DNA from 3 places in the Streptomyces sp. NPDC098781 genome. Region 1 is predicted to be linked to each of the others. Evidence: riboswitches for the same ligand, from Rfam matches in the RefSeq annotation. Region 1 holds a riboswitch; each other region holds the start of a gene.

Region 1 (6,891 bases):
TGGCCGTAGGCGTCGTAGGAGGCGCCGCCGTAGGTCTGATTGCCGATGTACGGGTCGGAGTAGGCGGCGTACTGCTGCTGGCCGTTGGGGTCGTAGCCGTACTGCTGCTGGTCGTAGCCGGCGTAGGCGTCGTACGCGTAGCCCTGGTCGGCCGTCGCGTACTGGTCCTGGGGCTGGCCGGCGGCCGCGTAGTTCTGGTCGGCGGCGGCATAAGCGGGGTCGTTGTATATGCCGTACGAGCCGGTGTCGTCCGGCATGGGCTGCGGTTCGTAGACGGCGGTCGTCTCCGCGGCCGAGGGCTGTGCGCGCGAGGGGGTGAAGACGTCGTCGCGGTCGTAGTCGTCGCCGTAGCCGGCGCCGTCCTGGCCGTACCTGTTCCCGTCGCCCTCGAAGCCGTGCTCGGACGCCTCCAGGTCGGAGACCTCCAGGGTCGGCTCCTGCCGGTCCGGTTCGTCGCGGCGGCGCTTGCTGCCGAGGGGGCCCAGGGCCGGCGCGGAGACCGCCCAGCCGGCCGAGAAGCCGCGGCGGAACGACAGCGTGACGTAGGTCTGACCGACAGCGAAGGCCGCCGCGCCCAGACCGATGACGATGACGGACGGGATCAGTACCCCGACCACGACGCCGAGGAAGCCGACGAATGCGAGCAGCCGCCAGCGCAACCGCGCCTTGTACTGCAACAGCACTTCGCCCAGCAGCCACAGCGCGACGATGCCGAACGCGATGTAGAGGACCGTCCAGCCCATGTACGCCCCTCTCCCAGTGGCCGCCTACGCAGTGTGACGTATATCAGGACGGCCGGTCTAGGCCTGCGGGGGTTGGTGCAGGCCCAGGTTCTCGTAGATTTCCAGCGTCGCCGTGGAGTTGTTGAGCGTGATGTAGTGCAGTCCTGGCACTCCTTCGGCCAGTAGCTGCGCGCAGAACTCCGTGGCGAACTCGATCCCCATGGAGCGTACAGCCGCGGGATCGTCCTTGGCTGTGAGGATCCGCTCTTTCAGGGCGGCCGGGAAGGCGGCGTTGGTGAGGGAGGGGATCCGCTCCAGCGACCGTACGCTGGTGATCGGCATGATCTCCGGGATGATCGGGGTGTCGCAGCCGGCGGCCGACACCCGGTCGCGCAGCCGCAGATAGTCCTCCGGTTCGAAGAACATCTGCGTGATCGCGTAGTCCGCGCCCGCCCGGCACTTGTCGACGAAGTGCGCGACGTCGGTGTCCCAGTCGTCGGAGCGCGGGTGCATCGCCGGGAAGGCGGCGACACCCACACAGAAGTCACCGGAGGCCTTGATCAGCTCGACGAGCTCGGCGGCGTAGCGGAGGCCCCGCGGGTGCCGCACCCAGTCGCCCAGCGGGTCGCCGGGCGGGTCGCCGCGCAGCGCCAGCATGTTGCGGATCCCGGCGTCGGCGTACTGGCCGATGATGTTGCGCAGGTCGGCAACCGAGTGGTCGACGGCGGTGAGGTGGGCGATCGGGGTGAGCGTGGTGTCCGAGGCGATGGCCTCGGTCGCCTTGACCGTGCCGGCACGGGTGGAACCGCCCGCCCCGTAGGTCACGGACACGAAGTCGGGTCCGACGGCCTCGACCCGGCGCAGAGCGTTCCACAGGTTCCGCTCGCCCTTCGGGGTCTTGGGGGCGTAGAACTCGAAGGAATACGTCGTCTTGCCGGTCGCGAGCATCTCGCGCACGGTACGAGCGTGGTCCGACCTGATGGATGCGGTGCCGAGGGCCATACTCGCAGGTTAGCCAGGGGGCCCCGGTCCCCCAACCGGACAACGGATATTTGCCTGATTTGTCGGACTGTTGTCCGCCCCTTGGACAAACAAGGGCGGAATTCAAGCCCAAGTCCACCGGAACTCGAGCGCGCGGACCACAGAGTGAGACGCGAGGGCGGGTTACCGCCGTGCGGCGTGGTCGTCCGCCCGGACCTACGCCTGCCGCAGCCGCTTGGCGAACTCCGCCGCGGCGGCGCCCGGGTCCGTGGCCTCCGTGATCGCCCGCACGACGACGACGCGGCGGGCGCCCGCCTCCAGCACCTGGTCGAGGTTGCCGAGGTCGATGCCGCCGATGGCGAACCAGGGGCGGTCCGTGCCGAGGGCGGCGGTGTGCCGGACCAGGTCGAGGCCGGGGGCGTGGCGGCCGGGCTTGGTGGGGGTGGGCCAGCAGGGGCCGGTGCAGAAGTAGTCCACGCCGTCCTGGGCGGCGGCCGCGTCGGCCTCGGTGTCGGCGTGTGTGGAGCGGCCGATCAGGATGTCGTCCCCGAGGATGGCGCGGGCGGCGGGGACCGGGAGGTCGCCCTGGCCCAGGTGCAGGACGTCGGCACCGGCGGCGTGCGCCACGTCGGCGCGGTCGTTGACCGCGAGGAGCTTGCCGTGCCGGGCGCAGGCGTCGGCGAAGACCTTGAGGTGCTCCAGCTCCTCGGCCGCCTCCATGCCCTTGTCCCGCAACTGCACGATGTCGACCCCGCCCGCCAGCACGGCGTCCAGGAACTCCACGAGGTCGCCCTGCCGCTCGCGGGCGTCCATGCAGAGGTAGAGCCGGGCGTCGGCGAGCTGACTGCGGACGCTGTCTGCGGTGACGGTGTCGGACATGCGGTGCCCCCTGTGGTCGGGTTGCCGGGCGGGTGGGTCGGGCGGGTGCCGGACGGAGGCACGGTAGCCGGAGCCGAGCGCGCGGACGGCACCTGCCGGCGGCTGCGGCGGTGCCGTCGTGGCGGTGGCGTACGGGTCGGGCCCAGGGCCCCGGCCACCTGTGCGGCGGCCGTTCGGTCACCCGCGCGGCCCGCCGGGCACTGTGCCTCGGCCTGCCCGGAAACCGGGCGCGCTGTACCGCGACCGCGGCCCGCGAGCCCGGCCCGTACGCCGGACGATGTTCGGATTCGCTGGTTCGGATCAGACGGCGAGCGCCTGGGCGCGGCGCTTCACCTCCGTGCCACGGTTCTCACTGAGGGCCTGCGCGGGGGTGCCGGGCAGGCTCTCGTCAGGGGTGAAGAGCCACTCCAGCATCTCTTCGTCCGTGAAGCCGTCGTCCCGCAGCAGCGTCAGGGTCCCGGACAGGCCCTTGACGACCTTGTCCCCGTCGATGAAGGCGGCAGGGACGTGCAGCGCGCGGTTCTCACCACGGCGTACGGCGATGAGCTGGCCCTCCTTGACCAGCTGCCGGACGCGCGTCACCTCGACGCCGAATTGTTCGGCGATGTCGGGCAGGGTGAGCCAGGCGGGGACGAGAGCATCGATCTTTGCGTCAATCTCGGTCACGGAACAAGCCTGCCATCTGCCACTGACAGTAGGAAGTCAGGCCGGTCCGCGAGGGCGGGGCTGTCGCCTCAACGCGCTACGCCTTCGCCGCCTTCAGCGGCCTCGCCGGGTCCGCCAGCAGCCGCGCGTCCATCGGCGTGCCCGACTCGATCAGCCGTCGCCCCTGGGCGAGATCCCTCGGCCGGCCCACCGCCAGGAGGGCGACGAGACGGTCGTCCCGCAGCCAGCAGACGCTCCACGCCGGGCCCGACGGGTCGCCGCGCCACAGGGTCGCGTCGGCGGCGGCGTGATGACCGGCGTACTGGACGAAGCGGCCGAACTGCTCGGACCAGAAGTACGGCACGGGGTCGTAGATCGCGGCGGTCTCGCCGAGGACGTTCGCGGCGACCGTGCGCGGGCCCTGGAGGGCGTTGTCCCAGTGGTGGACCAGCAGACGCTCGCCGTAGCGCCCCGAGGGGAAGGAGGCGCAGTCGCCGACCGCGTAGACGTCCGGCACGGAGGTGCGCAGGCGTTCGTCGGCGAGGACCTCGCCGTGCGCGCCGAGCTCGATTCCGGAGCCCGCCAGCCAGGCCGTGGCGGGCCGGGCCCCGATGCCGACCACTACGGCGCCCGCGGGCAGCCGTGAGCCGTCGTCCAGGACGACCGCGCCGGGCTCGACGCGCTCCACGCGCGTGCGCGTGCGCAGCCGGGTTCCGCTGTCCGAGTACCAGGTGGTCATCGGCGCGGCCACCTCGGCGGGCAGCGCGCCCGCGAGCGGCCGGTCGGCGGCCTCCACGACCGTCACCGCGCAGCCCGCCTCGCGCGCGGCCGTGGCGAACTCCGCGCCGATCCAGCCGGCCCCGACGACCACGATGTCGTGCTGTCGGGCGAGCACCGGCCGCAGCCGCTCGGCGTCGTCCAGGGTGCGCAGCAGATGCACGCCGGGGACCCCCTCCGCGCCCGGCAGCCGGATCGGTTCGGCGCCGGTGGCGAGCACCAGGACGTCGTACGGGACGGGCCCGGCCTCGGTGTCCAGTTCATGGTCGGCGGTGCGCACGCCCGCCACCTCGCGACCCAGGCGGAGGTCGATGCCGAGCGCCTCGAAGTCGACGTCGAAGGCGGAGCCCTCGGCCTTGCCGAGCAGTACGGCCTTGGACAGGGGCGGCCGGTCGTACGGCTGATGGGGCTCGGCGCCGATCAGCGTGATGGTGCCGGTGAAGCCCTGTTCGCGCAGGGCGACCGCCGTCTGCACACCGGCCATGCCAGCGCCGGCTACGACCACGGACCGCTGCGACTGCGTCGTCTGCTCGCTCACCTGATCACCATAGACAACTGACAATTTGTCAGTCAGGAGTCGTGCTCAGTGACCTGCTCCACAACGCTGGTGCCGCTGCCCGCCCGAGACTCCCACTCCCAGGTCTCCTCCAGCCGCACCCGGCCGTCGGCGAGCTCCACCACCGTCGACACACAGTGGCCGGACGCGGTCGTCCCGTCGCGCTTCAGCTGCACGTAACGGAAGTCCAGCCGGTCGCCTTCCCTCGCGCCCACCAGGTACCCGCGTACGACGTCGCCGCCCGCGTATTCGGCCCAGATCTCCCCGTCCTTCTCGTGGTAGGTGAACCGGGTGCGCGTACCCACCTGACCTGGGGCTTGGTCGGCGACAGGGGCGAGTACGAGACCGTCGAGCGAGCGGGCCATGACGACGAGCTCCCTTACAGAGGCGCGGAACCAAGAGCTAGGGTGGCCAACGTAAAGCACTCGCGGGAGCCCGGACGCACCGGGCTGAGAGGGAGGCTGGCGGCCTCCGACCGTACGAACCTGATCCGGGTCATGCCGGCGAAGGGAGGGGCTGGACGCCCATGTCGCCTACGTCCGACACAGCAGACGTCCTTGTCATCGGGGGCGGAGTCATCGGCCTTGTCACGGCCTGGCGGGCCGCACAGCGCGGCCTCGCCACGGCCGTCGTGGACCCCGAACCGGGCGGCGGGGCCGCACAGGTGGCGGCCGGGATGCTGGCCGCCGTCTCGGAGGTGCACCACGGCGAGCAGCCGCTGCTCGCCCTGAGCCTCGCCTCGGCCCGCCGTTACCCGGATTTCGCGGCCGAGCTGACCGATCTCACCGGCCACGGCCTCGGCTATCGCCGGTGCGGCACCCTCGCCATCGCGCTGGACGCCGACGACCGTGCCGACCTGCGCGAACTGCACGCGCTGCAACGGCAGTCGGGGCTGGAGGCCGAGTGGCTGTCCGGGCGGGAGTGCCGGCGCCTGGAGCCGATGCTCGCGCCGGGTGTGCGCGGCGGGCTGCGGATCGACGGGGACCACCAGATCGACCCACGGCGCCTCTCGCAGGCCCTGGTGACCGCGTGCGAGCTGGCCGGGGTGGTCTTCCACCGCTCGTGGGCCGAACGGCTGTCGGTGGTGCGGGAGCGGGCGGCCGGTGTCGTGCTGCGCGACGGCGCGACCGTGAGCGCGGGGCAGGTGGTCCTCGCGGCGGGCAGCCTGAGCGGTCGGCTCGCGGGCGTCCCGGACGGCGTGCTGCCGCCCGTGCGGCCCGTGAAGGGACAGGTGCTGCGGCTGTCCGTGCCCGAGCGGTACGCGCCGTTCCTGAGCCGCACCGTGCGGGCCGTGGTCCGCGGCAGCCATGTCTACCTGGTGCCTCGCGAGGACGGCGAACTCGTGGTCGGCGCGACCAGCGAGGAGCTGGGCTGGGACACGACGGTGACCGCGGGCGGGGTGTACGAGCTGCTGCGCGACGCCCATGAGCTGTTGCCGGGCATCAGCGAACTGCCGCTCACCGAGACGCGGGCGGGTCTGCGCCCCGGCTCCCCCGACAACGCGCCGCTGCTCGGCCCGACCGAGCTGGCGGGGCTGTCGCTGGCCACCGGGCACTACCGCAACGGTGTGCTGCTCACGCCGGTCACCGGGGACGCCATGGCGCACGTCCTGACCACCGGTGAACTCCCGGAGGAGGCCCGGCCGTTCACTCCCCGGCGCTTCGACGCCGCCGCACTCGTGGAGCAGCCCGCATGAGCGAGCAGATCACCATCGCCGTCAACGGCGAGCACCGGCGGATCGAGCCGGGCACCGTCCTGGACGCTCTCGTGCGCTCCCTCACCGCGGCGCCCTCCGGAGTCGCCGCCGCCCTGAACGAAACCGTCGTCCCGCGCGCGCAGTGGCCGTCGACGCCCCTCACCGAGGGCGATCGCGTCGAGGTCCTCACCGCCGTCCAAGGAGGCTGACCCATGGCCGACGATCCCTTTGTCATCGGCGACACGTCCTTCACGTCCCGACTGATCATGGGCACCGGCGGGGCGCCCAGCCTGGACGTCCTGGAGCGGGCGCTGGTCGCGTCCGGGACGGAGCTGACGACGGTCGCGATGCGCCGGGTGAACCCCTCGGTGCACGGGTCGGTGCTGTCCGTGCTGGAGAAGCTCGGGATCCGGGTGCTGCCCAACACCGCGGGGTGCTTCACCGCGGGCGAGGCCGTGCTGACCGCCCGCCTCGCGCGCGAGGCGCTCGGTACGGAACTGATCAAGCTGGAGGTCATCGCCGACGAGCGGACCCTGCTGCCGGACCCGATCGAGCTGCTGGACGCCGCCGAGACGCTGGTGGACGACGGGTTCACCGTGCTGCCGTACACCAATGACGATCCGGTGCTGGCGCGC
Region 2 (6,891 bases), on a different contig from region 1:
GTCCGCAGCCATGACGGCCGGAAGCTCCTCGGCGTCCACTGACCTAGAGATCAAGCTGTCTGCCACGCATGGCGATGGCGAGCGACGGCGTAGATCCGCTCTACCTCGTCAGTGGTCAGCACACCGTTGAGAGGAGCTAAGGCTGACACCTCTCGTTCGCGGTACACCCTCACTGTGAGCTGAGTGGCAACGACCTTCAGATCCGTGACGCCGACGAAGACCAGAACAGGCTCCACGGGGATGGCGAAGCCGCAGTAGTGCTCAAGCACTCGTTGCACGCGTTTTGCCTCGGCCCGGCTCTTGCGAGCGTACGGCTCGGGGCGACCGTGGTTGACCTGCACTGCATCGTCGCCAACCCATACCGCCTTCCGCGAATGATTCTTCGTGTTGACACTGAACACCCCACCTGGTCCGATCAGCAGGTGGTCGAGGTCTACCTCGCGCGGCAGCGGTATGGAGTGCAGCACGCGCCACCCATGACGCCGCAGCCGATCGAGTTCAGCGCCTACACGGCGTTCGCCCGTCATGCCCTTGCGCCAGGAATCTCCGCTGGCCGGACGGCCCAGGATCCGAGCAAGGGCCCGCGTCGTCAGACCCGCTGAAGTCTCCGTGACCTTGGACCGCAGTGCAGTTCCAGGCGAGTTGGAGGCCAGGTCATCACCAGGGGCGAGGGGCGGCAGCACAGGTGTAGGGGCCGGGGCTTCGGGTGGTGCCGGCGCATCGGCCGCACTGGGTAAGTGCTCTCGCAGCACGGCCACGACTGCGTCACGATGCTCGCCTAGACGGACCGTGATTCTTCCCGTCTTGCAGTCGGCCCAGCCAGCAGCCGTGCCGTCGGGGAGATTCGCATACAGACGATCGTGCCCATGCCGCTTCCACCGCACAACCTTGAGCTCAGCCATGGTCCCTGCCTCCTCGACATCGATGCAGTCATGGCAGCAACCGGGCCTCAGATCCACAAGAGCGCGATCGGGATAGAACTTTCCCTACTTCATCAAGGCCCGCGCACGGCGCGGGCGCGCGCCGCCTCTGCGGCGCGGCCTGCCTCCTGTCTTCGCCCCGGCTGGCCGCGCCCGGCGGCGCGCTCGGCGGCTGCGGGCATGAAGTGGGGAAACACCCTCTGTGGCTGGGGCGGTCGGCTCCACGGCTTTAGGCAGCCACTTTGGGGCGAGCCTCTAAGATCATGGCCCCAACGTCGTGCTTTAGCGGGCAGGTCCACAGACTGCCCGACGCGCCGGAAGCTTACGGGGCCATGATCACTCGCCCCAAAGCAGCTCCAGCCCAAAGCCGCTCCGCCGACCTCGTTCTTCCTGAATTCGAGTCGGTGCCTATTTCAAACGACTTCCGTTATGGATGATCTGTCAACCTGAGCAAGTGACGCATCCTCCACATTTCTTGAAGTGTGTGGGGTGCACTGGACGACCACTTTCGGTCCGCACTGTCGCCACTTTCCCAGTTTTGCACAATATCCATCACGTATTTTTTCTGAAATGGAATCCATTTCGTATCTTGAGCTTCAAAAAGACTGTGTGAAGAAAGTAGCCGTTCATTCACCTCGCGCTTCGAGAGGTGTGTCCGGACTTGCGCATAGACTTTAAACTGAATCGTTTTTACCTCGTACCCTACCCATGAAATGTTGATTCCGCTGTAATCCACGGGTTCGAGGTTTAGTTCCTCTCTCAAGCAGCGTTCGCCTAAGTCGAAGAAGTCTTCCGGTGGATCTCCCGGTGTTGTGTGCCTGGCAAGTTTCATGCCCTCGTTTGGTCCGACTGTCCATACGCCGCGCTTGAAGTCGACAGCGCCTGAGCGCTGCACTGCGAGGAACTCGTTATCCAGATTGAGGACGGCGACATTGATTTTGATCGACGTCGGTGGCGATGTTCGGGCGAAGGCGATAATGTCCCCATCTGCAAAGCTAGCGCGGATCCTGGATTGCGCCTCCGGGTGACGTCGCAAATATTCGACCGTCGCCAAGTGTTCACTATAGTCGCATGGAGTGATGGTGTATCGAAAGTCCTCTCCCTCGCGGCTTTCCCGGTGATCAATCGAGGCGTCGGTTAAGAAACCGATATCTCCGGTGTAGCGGCGGTGGAACTCGTCCGCGATTCGTTGCCATTCGCTTTCGTTGAACCACTGCTGCTGTGGGCGCGTCTCCGTCACTGAGACCTGTAGGTGATTTCTCTGTAACGGCCTTGCGGTCGTCCAGCGATTTAAGGGGAAAAGACCCACTTCAGCCGGGGTGAATCCTAGTGGTTCGTATTTTGGTTGCCTGATTCCTTCTGCTAGCGACCTCAGGCGTCCCCTTCGGACCCAAATGATATTCGTTAGCAATCCTGAGATAACGCCTAGGGCGAAGCCGATCAATTCAGACACGCCGCTAGTGTATTGAAGTAACTCGCAGAGGGCCAGAAGGCGGGCGAAGTTCCCGCAGGTGTATTTGCGTTCTATGTGTTCTCTTGTCACTGTTTGCGGCTATCCGCCTAGGGCAGGCTGATCGACATCCAACCCCATGCAGATGATCGCTTCCGGGCCGTCCCTGGGCCGTCCGAAGCCACCCAACGCTGACAGTCGGCACCCACAGGTGACCACCCCCACCCCGCTCTGGCCTGGGCCCCCGGAGTTGATCTGCCACACTGGACGGGTTATGCCTGCACCCGGAGAACTCACATTCGTCGCCCCCCGCGGAGCCAAGAAGCCCCCGCGGCACCTTGCTGATCTCACGCCCGGTGAGCGTAAGGACGTCGTCGCTGCTGTCGGGGAGAAGCCGTTTCGTGCCAAGCAGCTGTCGCAGCACTACTTCGCGCGGTACACGCACGACCCCGAGCAGTGGACCGACATCCCGGCCGGGTCGCGGGCCAAGCTGCGGGAGGAGCTGTTCCCGGAGCTGATGACCGTCGTGCGGCATCTGTCGACCGACCAGGGTGAGACGCGCAAGACGCTGTGGCGGCTGTTCGACGGGACGCTCGTGGAGTCGGTGCTGATGCGGTACCCGGACCGGGTGACCATGTGCATCAGCTCCCAGGCGGGGTGCGGGATGAACTGCCCGTTCTGTGCCACGGGGCAGGCGGGGCTGGACCGGAATCTGTCCACCGCCGAGATCGTGCACCAGATCGTGGACGGGATGCGGGCGCTCAGGGACGGCGACGTGCCCGGTGGGCCCGCTCGGCTTTCCAACATCGTCTTCATGGGGATGGGGGAGCCGCTCGCCAACTACAACCGGGTCGTGGGCGCGATTCGCCGGCTCACCGATCCCGAGCCCGACGGGCTGGGGCTCTCGCAGCGTGGGATCACCGTCTCGACCGTCGGTCTGGTCCCGGCGATCCACCGGTTCGCCGACGAGGGCTTCAAGTGCCGGCTCGCGATCTCGCTGCACGCGCCCGACGACGAGCTGCGCGACACCCTCGTCCCCGTGAACACGCGGTGGAAGGTGCGCGAGGTCCTGGACGCCGGGTTCGAGTACGTCGAGAAGAGCGGCCGTCGGCTGTCCATCGAGTACGCCCTGATCCGGGACATCAACGACCAGGCCTGGCGTGGTGACCGGCTCGGGCGGCTGCTCAAGGGCAAGCCGGTGCATGTCAATCTGATTCCGCTGAATCCGACTCCGGGCTCGAAGTGGACTGCCTCCCGCCCCGAGGACGAGAAGGCGTTCGTCGAGGCGATCGCCGCGCATGGTGTACCGGTGACGGTCCGGGACACCCGTGGTCAGGAGATCGACGGGGCCTGCGGCCAGCTCGCGGCCACCGAGCGGTAATCTGAGCGCGTACGCCCGTACCTACATCTTCATATTCCGACAGGGGAGCGCCACAGCGCTGAGAGTGCGGCAATCGGGCCGCAGACCCTCTGAACCTCGCCCAGGTCATTCTGGGTAGGAAGTTCGGTCATCACTCAAGCTGTTGCGCCCTGCCCGGGAGCCGAAGAGGGCTCTCGGGCAGGGCCGCGTCTCTTCCTGGTCAACCCCAGGAGGAATCAAGTGAGCATCACCAGGAAGGCCACGGTCTTCGTCGTCGGGCTCGGCCTCGTCACGCTGTCCGCGTGCGGTTCGTCCGACTCCGGCAGCGGCGACGGCGCGTCCACGAGCAAGACCGTGACGCTCGTCAGCCATGACTCGTGGGCCGTTTCGAAGAGCGTCCTCGCCGCGTTCGAGAAGCAGTCCGGCTACAAGGTCAGGGTCCTTCAGGACGGCGACGCCGGGCAGGCCGTCAACAAGGCGATCCTGACCAAGGACAACCCGCAGGGCGACGTCTTCTTCGGCGTCGACAACACCCTGCTCTCCCGCGCCCTCGACAACGGGCTGTTCCAGTCGTACGAGGCCAAGGATGCCGACCTGATCCTGCCCGAGTACCGGGTCGACCAGGACCAGCACCGGGTCACGCCCGTCGACACCGGCGACATCTGCGTCAACTACGACAAGGCGTACTTCAGCGAGCACAAGCTGACGCCGCCCAGCTCGTTCGACGATCTCGTCAAGCCCGAGTACAAGGACCTTCTCGTCACCGAGAACGCCTCCACCTCCTCGCCCGGTCTCGGCTTCCTGCTGGGCACCGCCGCCCGGTACGGCGATGGGGGCACCTCCCGCTCGAGCGAAGCCGAGAGTGGGGGAGGCTGGCAGGACTACTGGAAGAAGCTCAAGGCCAACGGCGTGAAGGTGGTCGACGGCTGGGAGCAGGCGTACAACGAGGAGTTCTCCGGGTCGGCCGGCGGCAAGAAGGCCAAGGGCGACCGTCCGCTCGTCGTCTCGTACGCCTCCTCGCCGCCCGCCGAGGTGATCTACGCCGATCCGAAGCCGGCCACCGCGCCGACGGGTGTCGCGACCGGTACCTGCTTCCGGCAGGTCGAGTACGCCGGACTGCTCGCGGGCGCCGGGAACACCGAGGGCGGCAAGGCACTCCTCGACTTCCTGCTGACCAAGACCTTCCAGGACGACATGCCGCTGAACATGTTCGTCTACCCCGTGCGTGAAGCCGCCCAGGTGCCCGAGGAGTTCACGAAGTACGGCCCGCAGGCCGAGAACCCCGAGACCCTGGACCCGGCGAAGATCGCCGACAACCGTGACGACTGGGTCAAGTCGTGGACCTCGCTCGTACTGAAGTAGCGGCCCCGGCTTCGGCATCCCGCAAGAGGGGCGCGGCGGCGCGGCTCGGCCTCGTCGCCGTGCCCGTCGCGTTCTTCGCGGTCTTCTTCGCCTACCCCGTCACGGCGATCGTCGCGCGCGGTCTGAACATCGACGGGGTGTGGCGGTTCGGGCGGCTGTGGGACGTGCTCGGGCAGTCCGACATCCGGCACGTCCTGTGGTTCACCACCTGGCAGGCGCTCGCCTCCACCGCGCTGACCCTGCTGATCGCGCTGCCGGGTGCCTATGTCTTCGCCCGCTTCGACTTCCCCGGCAAACAGGTCCTGCGGGCCGTGGTGACCGTGCCCTTCGTGCTGCCGACGGTCGTGGTCGGTACGGCGTTCCTCGCGCTCGTCGGCCGCGGCGGGCTGCTCGACGAGCTGTGGGGCGTACGCCTCGACACCACCGTGTGGGCCATCCTGCTCGCGCATGTCTTCTTCAACTACGCCGTCGTCGTACGGACGGTGGGAGGGCTCTGGGCGCAGCTGGATCCTCGGCAGGAGGAGGCCGCGCGCATGCTGGGCGCCTCGCCGCTGAAAGCCTGGCGGCAGGTCACCCTCCCGGCCCTCGCGCCCGCCGTGGCCGCCGCCGCGCTCATGGTCTTCCTGTTCACCTTCACCTCCTTCGGCGTGGTGCAGATCCTCGGCGGACCGACCTTCTCCACCCTGGAGGTGGAGATCTACCGGCAGACCTCCGAGATCTTCGACCTGTCCACGGCCGCGGTCCTGACGATCATCCAGTTCCTGGCGGTGGCGGCGATCCTCGCCGTGCACGCCTGGACGGTACGGCGGCGGGAGAGCGCCCTGCGTCTGGTGGACGCGTCGGTGACGGCGAGGCGGCCGCGCGGGGCGGGGCAGTGGGCGCTGCTGGCCGGTGTCCTGGCCGTCATCGCCGTACTCCTGCTGCTGCCGCTGGCCGTGCTGGTGCAGCGGTCCCTCGACGCCCCCGACTTCGGCTACTACCGCGCGCTGACCAGTGCCGACGGCGGCGTCTTCCTTGTCGCGCCGATCGAGGCGATCGGCAACTCGCTGGAGTACGCGGTCGTCGCCACGCTCATCGCCGTGCTCATCGGTGGTCTCGCCGCCGCCGCGCTGACCCGACGGGACGCGGGCCGGTTCGTACGGGGCTTCGACGCGCTGCTGATGCTGCCGCTCGGGGTGTCCGCGGTGACGGTCGGGTTCGGGTTCCTGATCGCTCTGGACGAGCCGCCGCTGGATCTCCGGAGTTCGTGGATCCTCGTGCCGCTAGCCCAGGCGCTGGTCGGGGTGCCCTTCGTGGTACGGACCATGCTGCCGGTGCTGCGGGCCGTGGACCAGCGGCTGCGTGAGGCGGCGTCGGTGCTGGGGGCCTCGCCCTGGCGGGTCTGGCGTGAGGTGGATCTGCCGATGGTGCGGCGGGCGCTGCTGATCGCCGCCGGGTTCGCCTTCGCCGTGTCGCTGGGGGAGTTCGGGGCGACGGTGTTCATCGCGCGGCCGGACAACCCGACGCTACCGGTCGCGGTGGCGCGACTGCTGGGCCGGGCCGGGGAGCTCAACTACGGCCAGGCGATGGCCCTTTCGACGGTGTTGATGATCGTGTGCGCGGTGGCGCTGCTGGTGCTGGAGCGGCTCCGTACGGACAGAACGGGGGAGTTCTAGATGCTGTTGAGCCTGGCGGGTGCGACCGTACGCTTCGGGGGTCGGGCCGTGCTCGACGCCGTCGACCTCGATGTCGCCGAGCACGAGATCGTGTGCGTGCTCGGGCCGAGCGGCAGCGGCAAGTCGACGCTGCTGCGGGCGGTG
Region 3 (6,891 bases), on a different contig from region 1:
GGCCGCCAACCTGTGGTGATCATCGGGACCGGACAGGCTCTCGCCCACGGCCAACAGCGACAGGAGCTGCACGGGACGTCCGGCCGATGCTGCCGCCTCCAGCTTGTGATGGCCGTCGAGCAGGAAATGCGTCAGCCCCCAGTGCTCGTACTCGTCGGTCGAGTGGAGGCTCACCGCAGGCCGGCACAGATCCAGCGTCGAAACCGCGACTGCCGTCGGCACAGTTCCTCCCCGCATCCGCTCGACGTACTCCGCCACCCGTTCCCGGTCGTTCCACAGCGGAGGAACCATGGGTACGACGAACTCATAGAGATGCGCGGTGTCGTCCACCGCTGTCTCGAACGTGCGGTAGTACGGCGTGCGAGGGTGCTCCGGAAGGCCCCAGAACTGGTCAGGCCCCCAAGTGGCCACCTGCTCGGTGCTGAAGTAGTCGCCCTCCTGCCCCGGAGTGACCAACCGTGGCTCGACACGGAGCAGCAAGGGAAGGTAGTCGCCTTCCGGCAGCAGGGAGCCAAACGCACCCAGGATGCCGTCGTCCAGGTCTGAGACCTGGCCGGCGAGGCGTTCCCGCATGCCCTCCAACGACAGCGTCTGGCTGGCACCCTCGAGCCGCTGGAACAGGAACTGACACGTCCCACACCACATGGAGAGCTCGAACGCGGGCTTCCCATCGAGCACCAGCAGCCTCCGCCGCGGCGCCGCCCCCAGTTCGTGGAGTTCCGTCTCGAACCTCAGTCTCGCCTCAGGTCCGGGAACCCCGAGCCTGCGCGGCTCGCCAATGACCATGCTCATCACGCGCACGACCGTACGAGAGCTCACCGCTACGCACCAAGCCGGATTTCAGAACGAGCCGACCTGCTGTCCTTCGCAGAGCAGCACAAGCCCAGAACGAGCGAGGGCTGGGTGGCTCCGCTCACCATCGGAGCCACCCAGTCGCCTCTCAGTCCGCGAGGGGTAGGTAAACCCTGTTGCCCGCCTGCGCGAACTCCTTCGACTTCTGGAGCATCCCCTCAGCGACCTCTTCAGCCGTCGCCCCCGCAGCCGCCGTACCGCCGAACCGCTCTGTGATGCTTTGGCTAATCTTCATCGAGCAGAACTTCGGCCCGCACATCGAGCAGAAGTGAGCCGTCTTCGCGGGCTCGGCCGGAAGCGTCTCGTCGTGGAACTCCCGTGCCGTGTCCGGGTCCAGGGCGAGGTTGAACTGGTCCTCCCACCGGAACTCGAAGCGGGCGTCGGACAGCGCGTCGTCCCAGCCCTGCGCGCCGGGGTGCCCCTTGGCGAGGTCGGCGGCATGGGCGGCGATCTTGTAGGTGATGACGCCGGTCTTGACGTCGTCACGGTTGGGCAGGCCCAAGTGCTCCTTGGGAGTGACGTAGCAGAGCATCGCCGTGCCCCACCAGGCGATCATCGCGGCACCGATGCCCGAGGTGATGTGGTCGTACGCGGGCGCGACGTCGGTGGTCAGCGGGCCGAGCGTATAGAACGGAGCTTCATCGCAGATCTCCTGCTGAAGGTCGATGTTCTCCTTGATCTTGTGCATCGGGACGTGACCCGGGCCCTCGATCATGGTCTGTACGTTGAAACGCTTGGCGATCTGGTTCAGTTCCCCGAGAGTCCGCAGTTCCGCGAACTGCGCCTCGTCGTTGGCGTCCGCGATCGAACCAGGCCGCAGGCCGTCGCCCAGGGAGTACGTGACGTCGTACGCGGCGAGGATCTCGCAGAGTTCCTCGAAGTTCTCGTACAGGAACGACTCCTTGTGGTGCGCCAGGCACCACGCCGCCATGATCGAGCCGCCGCGCGAGACGATGCCGGTCTTGCGGTTGGCGGTGAGCGGTACGTACGGCAGCCGCACGCCCGCGTGGACCGTCATGTAGTCCACGCCCTGCTCGGCCTGCTCGATGACCGTGTCCTTGTAGATCTCCCAGGTCAGTTCCTCGGCCCTGCCGTCGACCTTCTCCAGGGCCTGGTAGAGCGGCACCGTGCCGATCGGGACGGGGGAGTTGCGCAGCACCCACTCACGGGTGGTGTGGATGTTGCGGCCGGTCGACAGGTCCATGACCGTGTCCGCGCCCCAACGGGTCGCCCAGGTCATCTTCTCGACCTCCTCCTCGATGGAGGAGGTGACCGCGGAGTTGCCGATGTTGGCGTTGACCTTCACCAGGAACCGCTTGCCGATGATCATCGGCTCGATCTCCGGGTGGTTGACGTTCGCGGGCAGCACGGCCCGGCCCGCGGCGATCTCCTCACGGACCACTTCGGGAGAAACGTTCTCCCGGATGGCCACGAACTCCATCTCGGGCGTGATCTCGCCGCGGCGCGCATAGGCGAGCTGTGTGACCGCCTGACCTTCTCGGCCGCGGCGGGGCAGCCGGGGCCGCCCAGGGAAGACGGCGTCGAGGTTGCGCAGATTGCCGCCACGCGGCGAGGTGTGCTTGATCCCGTCGTCCTCCGGACGGACGGGACGGCCCGCGTACTCCTCGGTGTCGCCGCGGGTGATGATCCAGTTCTCCCGCAACGGGGGCAGCCCCCTGCGGACGTCGGTCTCGGTGAGCGGATCGGTGTACGGGCCGGATGTGTCGTACAGCGTGACCGACTGCCCGTTGGTGAGGTGCACCTGGCGGACCGGCACCCGCAGATCGGGGCGGGAGCCCTCGACATACGCCTTGTGCCAGCCGATGGACTTCCCGGCCTCCGTGGACTTTTCGCCCTGAATGGGCTGTTCGTCCTGGCTGGAGGCAGGCGTGCGCGCGTCCTTGATGGTCATGAGACCTACTCCCTACGCCGGCATTACCCGGTAACAGGTTCGGCGGTCGACGCAGCCGTATCCGTCCGCAGACGTTTCGTGTGAAACATCACTCGCGATGGGTGATGTTTCATGTGAAACATCGCTGGGACGGAGGTCAGCGCCCTCTCAGCCCGGTGCTCCGAGCTCCCGCGTGTACAAAGGTGGCTCCACGCTAGCGTCAATTCGGGCGCGGTGAACAGGGGGCCCCAGTCGTTCTTGCGATGATCGGTCGGTGACCACGACGCATGAACCTCCGTACCCACCGCCTGAGCCGCGTCGCGGTTCGGGCGCCGGAAACGGCCCCCGCAGCGGCCCCGGGAACGGACCCGTGCAGGGCAACGGCCGTGCGGATGGGCGGGGTTCAGGGGTCCCCGGAGGCGGATTCGGCGGTAGTTACGGCCGTGGCCCAGCGGGTGGCGGCCAGGACGATCGCGCGCGTGGAAACGACGGCTGGGACGAGCAGGGCACCGGCCCCATTCCCCGGCCGGCAGGAATGCAGGACCACCGGGGCGGAGCTGGCAGGGGGTACGGGGGCGGACCTGGCTCCGGGGGCGGACCCGGCTCCGGTGGTCCGCAAAGTTACGGGCCGCGCTCGGGTGGCCCGCACGGCTATGGGTCGGGCTCTGGTGGCTCAGACGGTTATGGGTCGGGTCCGGGTGGCTCAGGGGGCTACGGGTCGGGCTATGGGCCGGGCTCTGGTGGCTCGGCGAGGCAGGGCCCGGGTGACCAGCCCGATCGCGACGCCGGGGGTGACCATGGGCACGGGCCAGGCTCCGGCGGCGGATCAGGCGGGCCGCATGGCGGCGGTGGCGACGGTGGCGGCCCCGGGCAGGGGAATGGGCACGGACACGGAGATGGGCACTCACACGGTCACGCCCACGGTCCCGCCGCTCCTGTCTCCCGGCATCTGCGCAAAGTCATCGCTGCGGTTCTGATCCCGTTCGCGGCGGCGGTGGTGGTGGGACTCGTGGTGCTGTGGCCGGGCGGTGCCCCGGGGCACGAACGCACCGGCGTCGGCTTCGACCGGCAGACACAGCAAGCCACGGTCACCAAGGTGGTCGAGCTGAGCTGCAAGGAGGCGGGCGGCGGCGCGGCAGTGCCTCCGACCGGCGACACCTCAACCGCCGAGGGTTCCTCCGCCGCGCAACAGGAGAGCGGCACCTGCAAGAAGGCGACGATCCGCGTCGACACCGGCAAGGACAAGGGCCGTACGTTCAACGAGATCGTGCAGCCGGACCAGTCGCGGCAGTTGCACGAGGGCCAGGAGGTCGTGGTCGCCTACGAGCCCTCCGCGCCCAAGGACCTTCAGTACTCGGTCACCGACGTGAACCGGCGCGTTCCGTTGACCGTCCTCGCCGGGATCTTCGCACTCGCCGTCGTGGTCGTCGGACGGCTGCGGGGCCTCATGGCGCTGATCTCGCTGGCCATCAGCTTCATGGTGCTCACTCTCTTCATCCTGCCCGCGATCCTCCAGGGTTCGAACCCGCTGGTCGTGGCGGTGGTGGGATCGAGCGCCATCATGCTGATCGCCCTCTATCTGTGCCACGGCCTATCGGCCCGTACCTCGGTCGCGGTGCTCGGCACGCTGATCTCGCTGCTGCTGATCGGCGTCCTCGGTTCGGTGTTCATCGACTGGGCCGCGCTCACCGGGAACACCGACGACAACACCGGCCTCATCCACGGGCTGTACCCGTCGATCGACATGAGCGGTCTGCTGCTCGCCGGCATCATCATCGGTTCGCTCGGTGTCCTCGACGACGTGACGGTGACCCAGACGTCCGCCGTCTGGGAACTGCACGAGGCCAACCCCACGATGGGCTGGCGCGGGCTCTATCGGGCCGGTATCCGCATCGGCCGCGACCACATCGCGTCCGTCGTCAACACGCTCGTCCTCGCCTACGCGGGCGCCGCGCTGCCCCTGTTGCTGCTCTTCTCGATCGCGCAGAGCGGCGTCGGCACGGTGGCCAACAGTGAGCTGGTCGCGGAGGAGATCGTGCGCACCCTGGTCGGCTCCATCGGACTGGTCGCGTCGGTGCCGGTGACCACGGCCCTGGCGGCCCTGGTGGTGTCGGCCGACCGGCCGGACACGGGGGCGATGCCGGTGGCGGCCCAGCCGGTCGCGGCGGGCCCGCAGCCGGGCCCCGGGCGCGCCGGGCGGGGACGACGGCGCAAGCGGTGACGCGGCGGGCGGGGACGACGGCGAGAGCCTATTCCGTGACGCGGCGGGCGGGGACGTAGTGAGAACCCATGCCGTGACCCGGCGACGGTGACGTAGTGAGAGCCCATGCCGTGACCCGGCGACGGTGACGCGGCGAGACGCCATGCGGTGACTGCCGGCGCTCACAGAGGCCGACCGCCGAAGACGTCCCGAGGCACTACCTCCGACTCCGCCCGTCCGGCGGAGCGTGAAGCACACCCGGCAGGGGCGGAAGCGCCCCTGTGCGCCCCTTGCACACCGGCGCTGAAGCGTTACGCCACCCTCAGCGCCGTAGCGCTTCAGCCGGCGCTCTGCTCCTCCGCGAGGATGCGGTCCAGGGCCTCGTCGAGGTGGGCGTCGAAGTCGGCGAGCGTGCCCTCCTGTCCGAGCGGCACGAGCTTGTCCGTGCGGTCGAGGAAGGCCACCAGGGGCGCCACGGAGGAGCGGAAGAGCGCCTGGTCCGCACCGACCTGAAGCCGGATCAGGACGTCGCCCAGCGTCTCGGCACCCGCCGGCGACACCCGTACATCTCCCTCACCACACGGCCGGCCCACCCCGTCGACCAGCAACTCACGGCCGAAGGCCCAGGTCACCGGGGCATCGCCGGGCAGGTGAAAGGTCAGGCGCACCGCATAGGGATCACAGGTCTCGTAGCGCAGCTCCACCGGGATGCGGAAGGAGAGCTCCTCGGAGACGAGAAAGCTCATCATGACCTCTGCCTGTACGGACTCGCGCATCGCCTACCCCGTCGGTTGCCTTCGACTGGCCGGGACCGGACCCCGAGCCTGGTGGAATCTTGCTGAACGTACACGAGAGATCACAAGGAGTGAGTTTTCAGATACTGATAGAGATCGCCAGTGACCCCAGGAGCCGCCCGACCTCCTCCTGTAGCTGACGTGCCGCCGACAGCAGCCGATCGGCCTGTTCGACGGGCACGGAGATGGCCATCGTCGCGGCCGTGGTGCCCAGCGTGATCGGGATGGCGGCGCACACCGTGCCCAGTGCGTATTCCTGACGCTCGGTCATCGGTTCCATCCGGCGAACCCGTTCGAGCCGGCGGAGCAGCGTGCGGCTGTCTCGGACCGTGTACGGGGTGATGGCCTGCACGCGATGGCGCTCCAGGTGATCGCGTCGGGCGTCCTCGTCCAGCTGGGACAGCAGACACTGCCCGATGGCGTGCGCATGGCCGGTCTCACGGAAGTCGGCCCATTCCTCGACCGCCGGATTGCCGGGGGTGTCCGAGACGCAGATGACCTCGATCTCGCCCTCGCGGTACTGGGCGTAGTACACGGGGACACCGATCGCGTCGCGGCATTGGGCGAGTGCGTCGACCACCGTGCTGCGACGTTTCTGCTCGGCTCCGCTGCTGCTCAGCCGTACGGCCGCCTCACCGAGGAAGAACAGCCCTTTGTCGCGGCGCAGATAGCCCTCGTGCACCAGGGTGCGCAGGAGGTGGTAGGCGGTGGGCAGCGCCAGGCCCGTCTCGCGGGCGAGTTGTTTGGCGGGGGCGCCGCACTCGTGCTCGGCGACGCATTCCAGCAGGCGCATCGCGCGCTGGACGGATCCGATGAGCGTCGCGGAGCCGGACTGATCGGCGGCTTCCGCGGAGGCCTGCCGCGGCACCTGGGCGACGGAGGAGCGGGGCCGTCCCGGTGGTGCGTGGGATTCTGAGGGGGCGGTGTCAACCGTGGCCAAGGGTCACTCCCGAAGCGCGAGGGGGGCAGCCCGTGCTGGGGAACACGGGTGGGGGTGTACGCCGCTCGCGGGGCCGGTCCCCGCGTCGATTTTCGGACTCTATTGGCCCGCTGCCGCCCGCGGACGCCTGGTCCGGAAAACTTCCCTCGCCCGAGGGAACCGGTGATTCCTGTTACCGCCCACCGGTCCCCACGGCCCTCACCAGTCGCTGCGT

The links. Region 1 has a riboswitch for thiamine pyrophosphate ahead of thiO (glycine oxidase ThiO). Riboswitches for the same ligand answer to the same signal wherever they lie in the genome.
Region 2: linked by a shared signal. The riboswitch ahead of ACIQWG_RS17245 (thiamine ABC transporter substrate binding subunit) and the one ahead of thiO (glycine oxidase ThiO) in region 1 are both predicted to bind thiamine pyrophosphate.
Region 3: linked by a shared signal. The riboswitch ahead of thiC (phosphomethylpyrimidine synthase ThiC) and the one ahead of thiO (glycine oxidase ThiO) in region 1 are both predicted to bind thiamine pyrophosphate.

Annotation. Positions count from the first base shown of each region.
Region 1 is NZ_JBIWAK010000002.1:435,342-442,232, forward strand. Features, by position in the region: gene ACIQWG_RS08040 (hypothetical protein) at 1-743, opposite strand, end outside; gene metF (methylenetetrahydrofolate reductase [NAD(P)H]) at 801-1,724, opposite strand; gene thiE (thiamine phosphate synthase) at 1,920-2,582, opposite strand; gene ACIQWG_RS08055 (Rv2175c family DNA-binding protein) at 2,883-3,248, opposite strand; gene ACIQWG_RS08060 (NAD(P)/FAD-dependent oxidoreductase) at 3,325-4,542, opposite strand; gene ACIQWG_RS08065 (hypothetical protein) at 4,575-4,925, opposite strand; TPP riboswitch at 4,978-5,089, shown strand; gene thiO (glycine oxidase ThiO) at 5,087-6,256, shown strand; gene thiS (sulfur carrier protein ThiS) at 6,253-6,465, shown strand; gene ACIQWG_RS08080 (thiazole synthase) at 6,469-6,891, shown strand, end outside.
Region 2 is NZ_JBIWAK010000004.1:81,330-88,220, reverse strand. Features, by position in the region: gene ACIQWG_RS17265 (NUDIX hydrolase) at 1-42, shown strand, start outside; gene ACIQWG_RS17260 (nuclease-related domain-containing protein) at 51-902, opposite strand; gene ACIQWG_RS17255 (hypothetical protein) at 1,348-2,373, opposite strand; gene rlmN (23S rRNA (adenine(2503)-C(2))-methyltransferase RlmN) at 2,645-3,751, shown strand; TPP riboswitch at 3,783-3,890, shown strand; gene ACIQWG_RS17245 (thiamine ABC transporter substrate binding subunit) at 3,971-5,092, shown strand; gene ACIQWG_RS17240 (ABC transporter permease) at 5,068-6,747, shown strand; gene ACIQWG_RS17235 (ABC transporter ATP-binding protein) at 6,748-6,891, shown strand, end outside.
Region 3 is NZ_JBIWAK010000005.1:107,833-114,723, forward strand. Features, by position in the region: gene ACIQWG_RS21280 (hypothetical protein) at 1-792, opposite strand, end outside; gene thiC (phosphomethylpyrimidine synthase ThiC) at 941-2,764, opposite strand; TPP riboswitch at 2,757-2,946, opposite strand; gene ACIQWG_RS21290 (YibE/F family protein) at 3,279-4,964, shown strand; gene ACIQWG_RS21295 (SsgA family sporulation/cell division regulator) at 5,282-5,719, opposite strand; gene ACIQWG_RS21300 (IclR family transcriptional regulator) at 5,817-6,677, opposite strand; gene ACIQWG_RS21305 (DUF5326 family protein) at 6,876-6,891, opposite strand, start outside.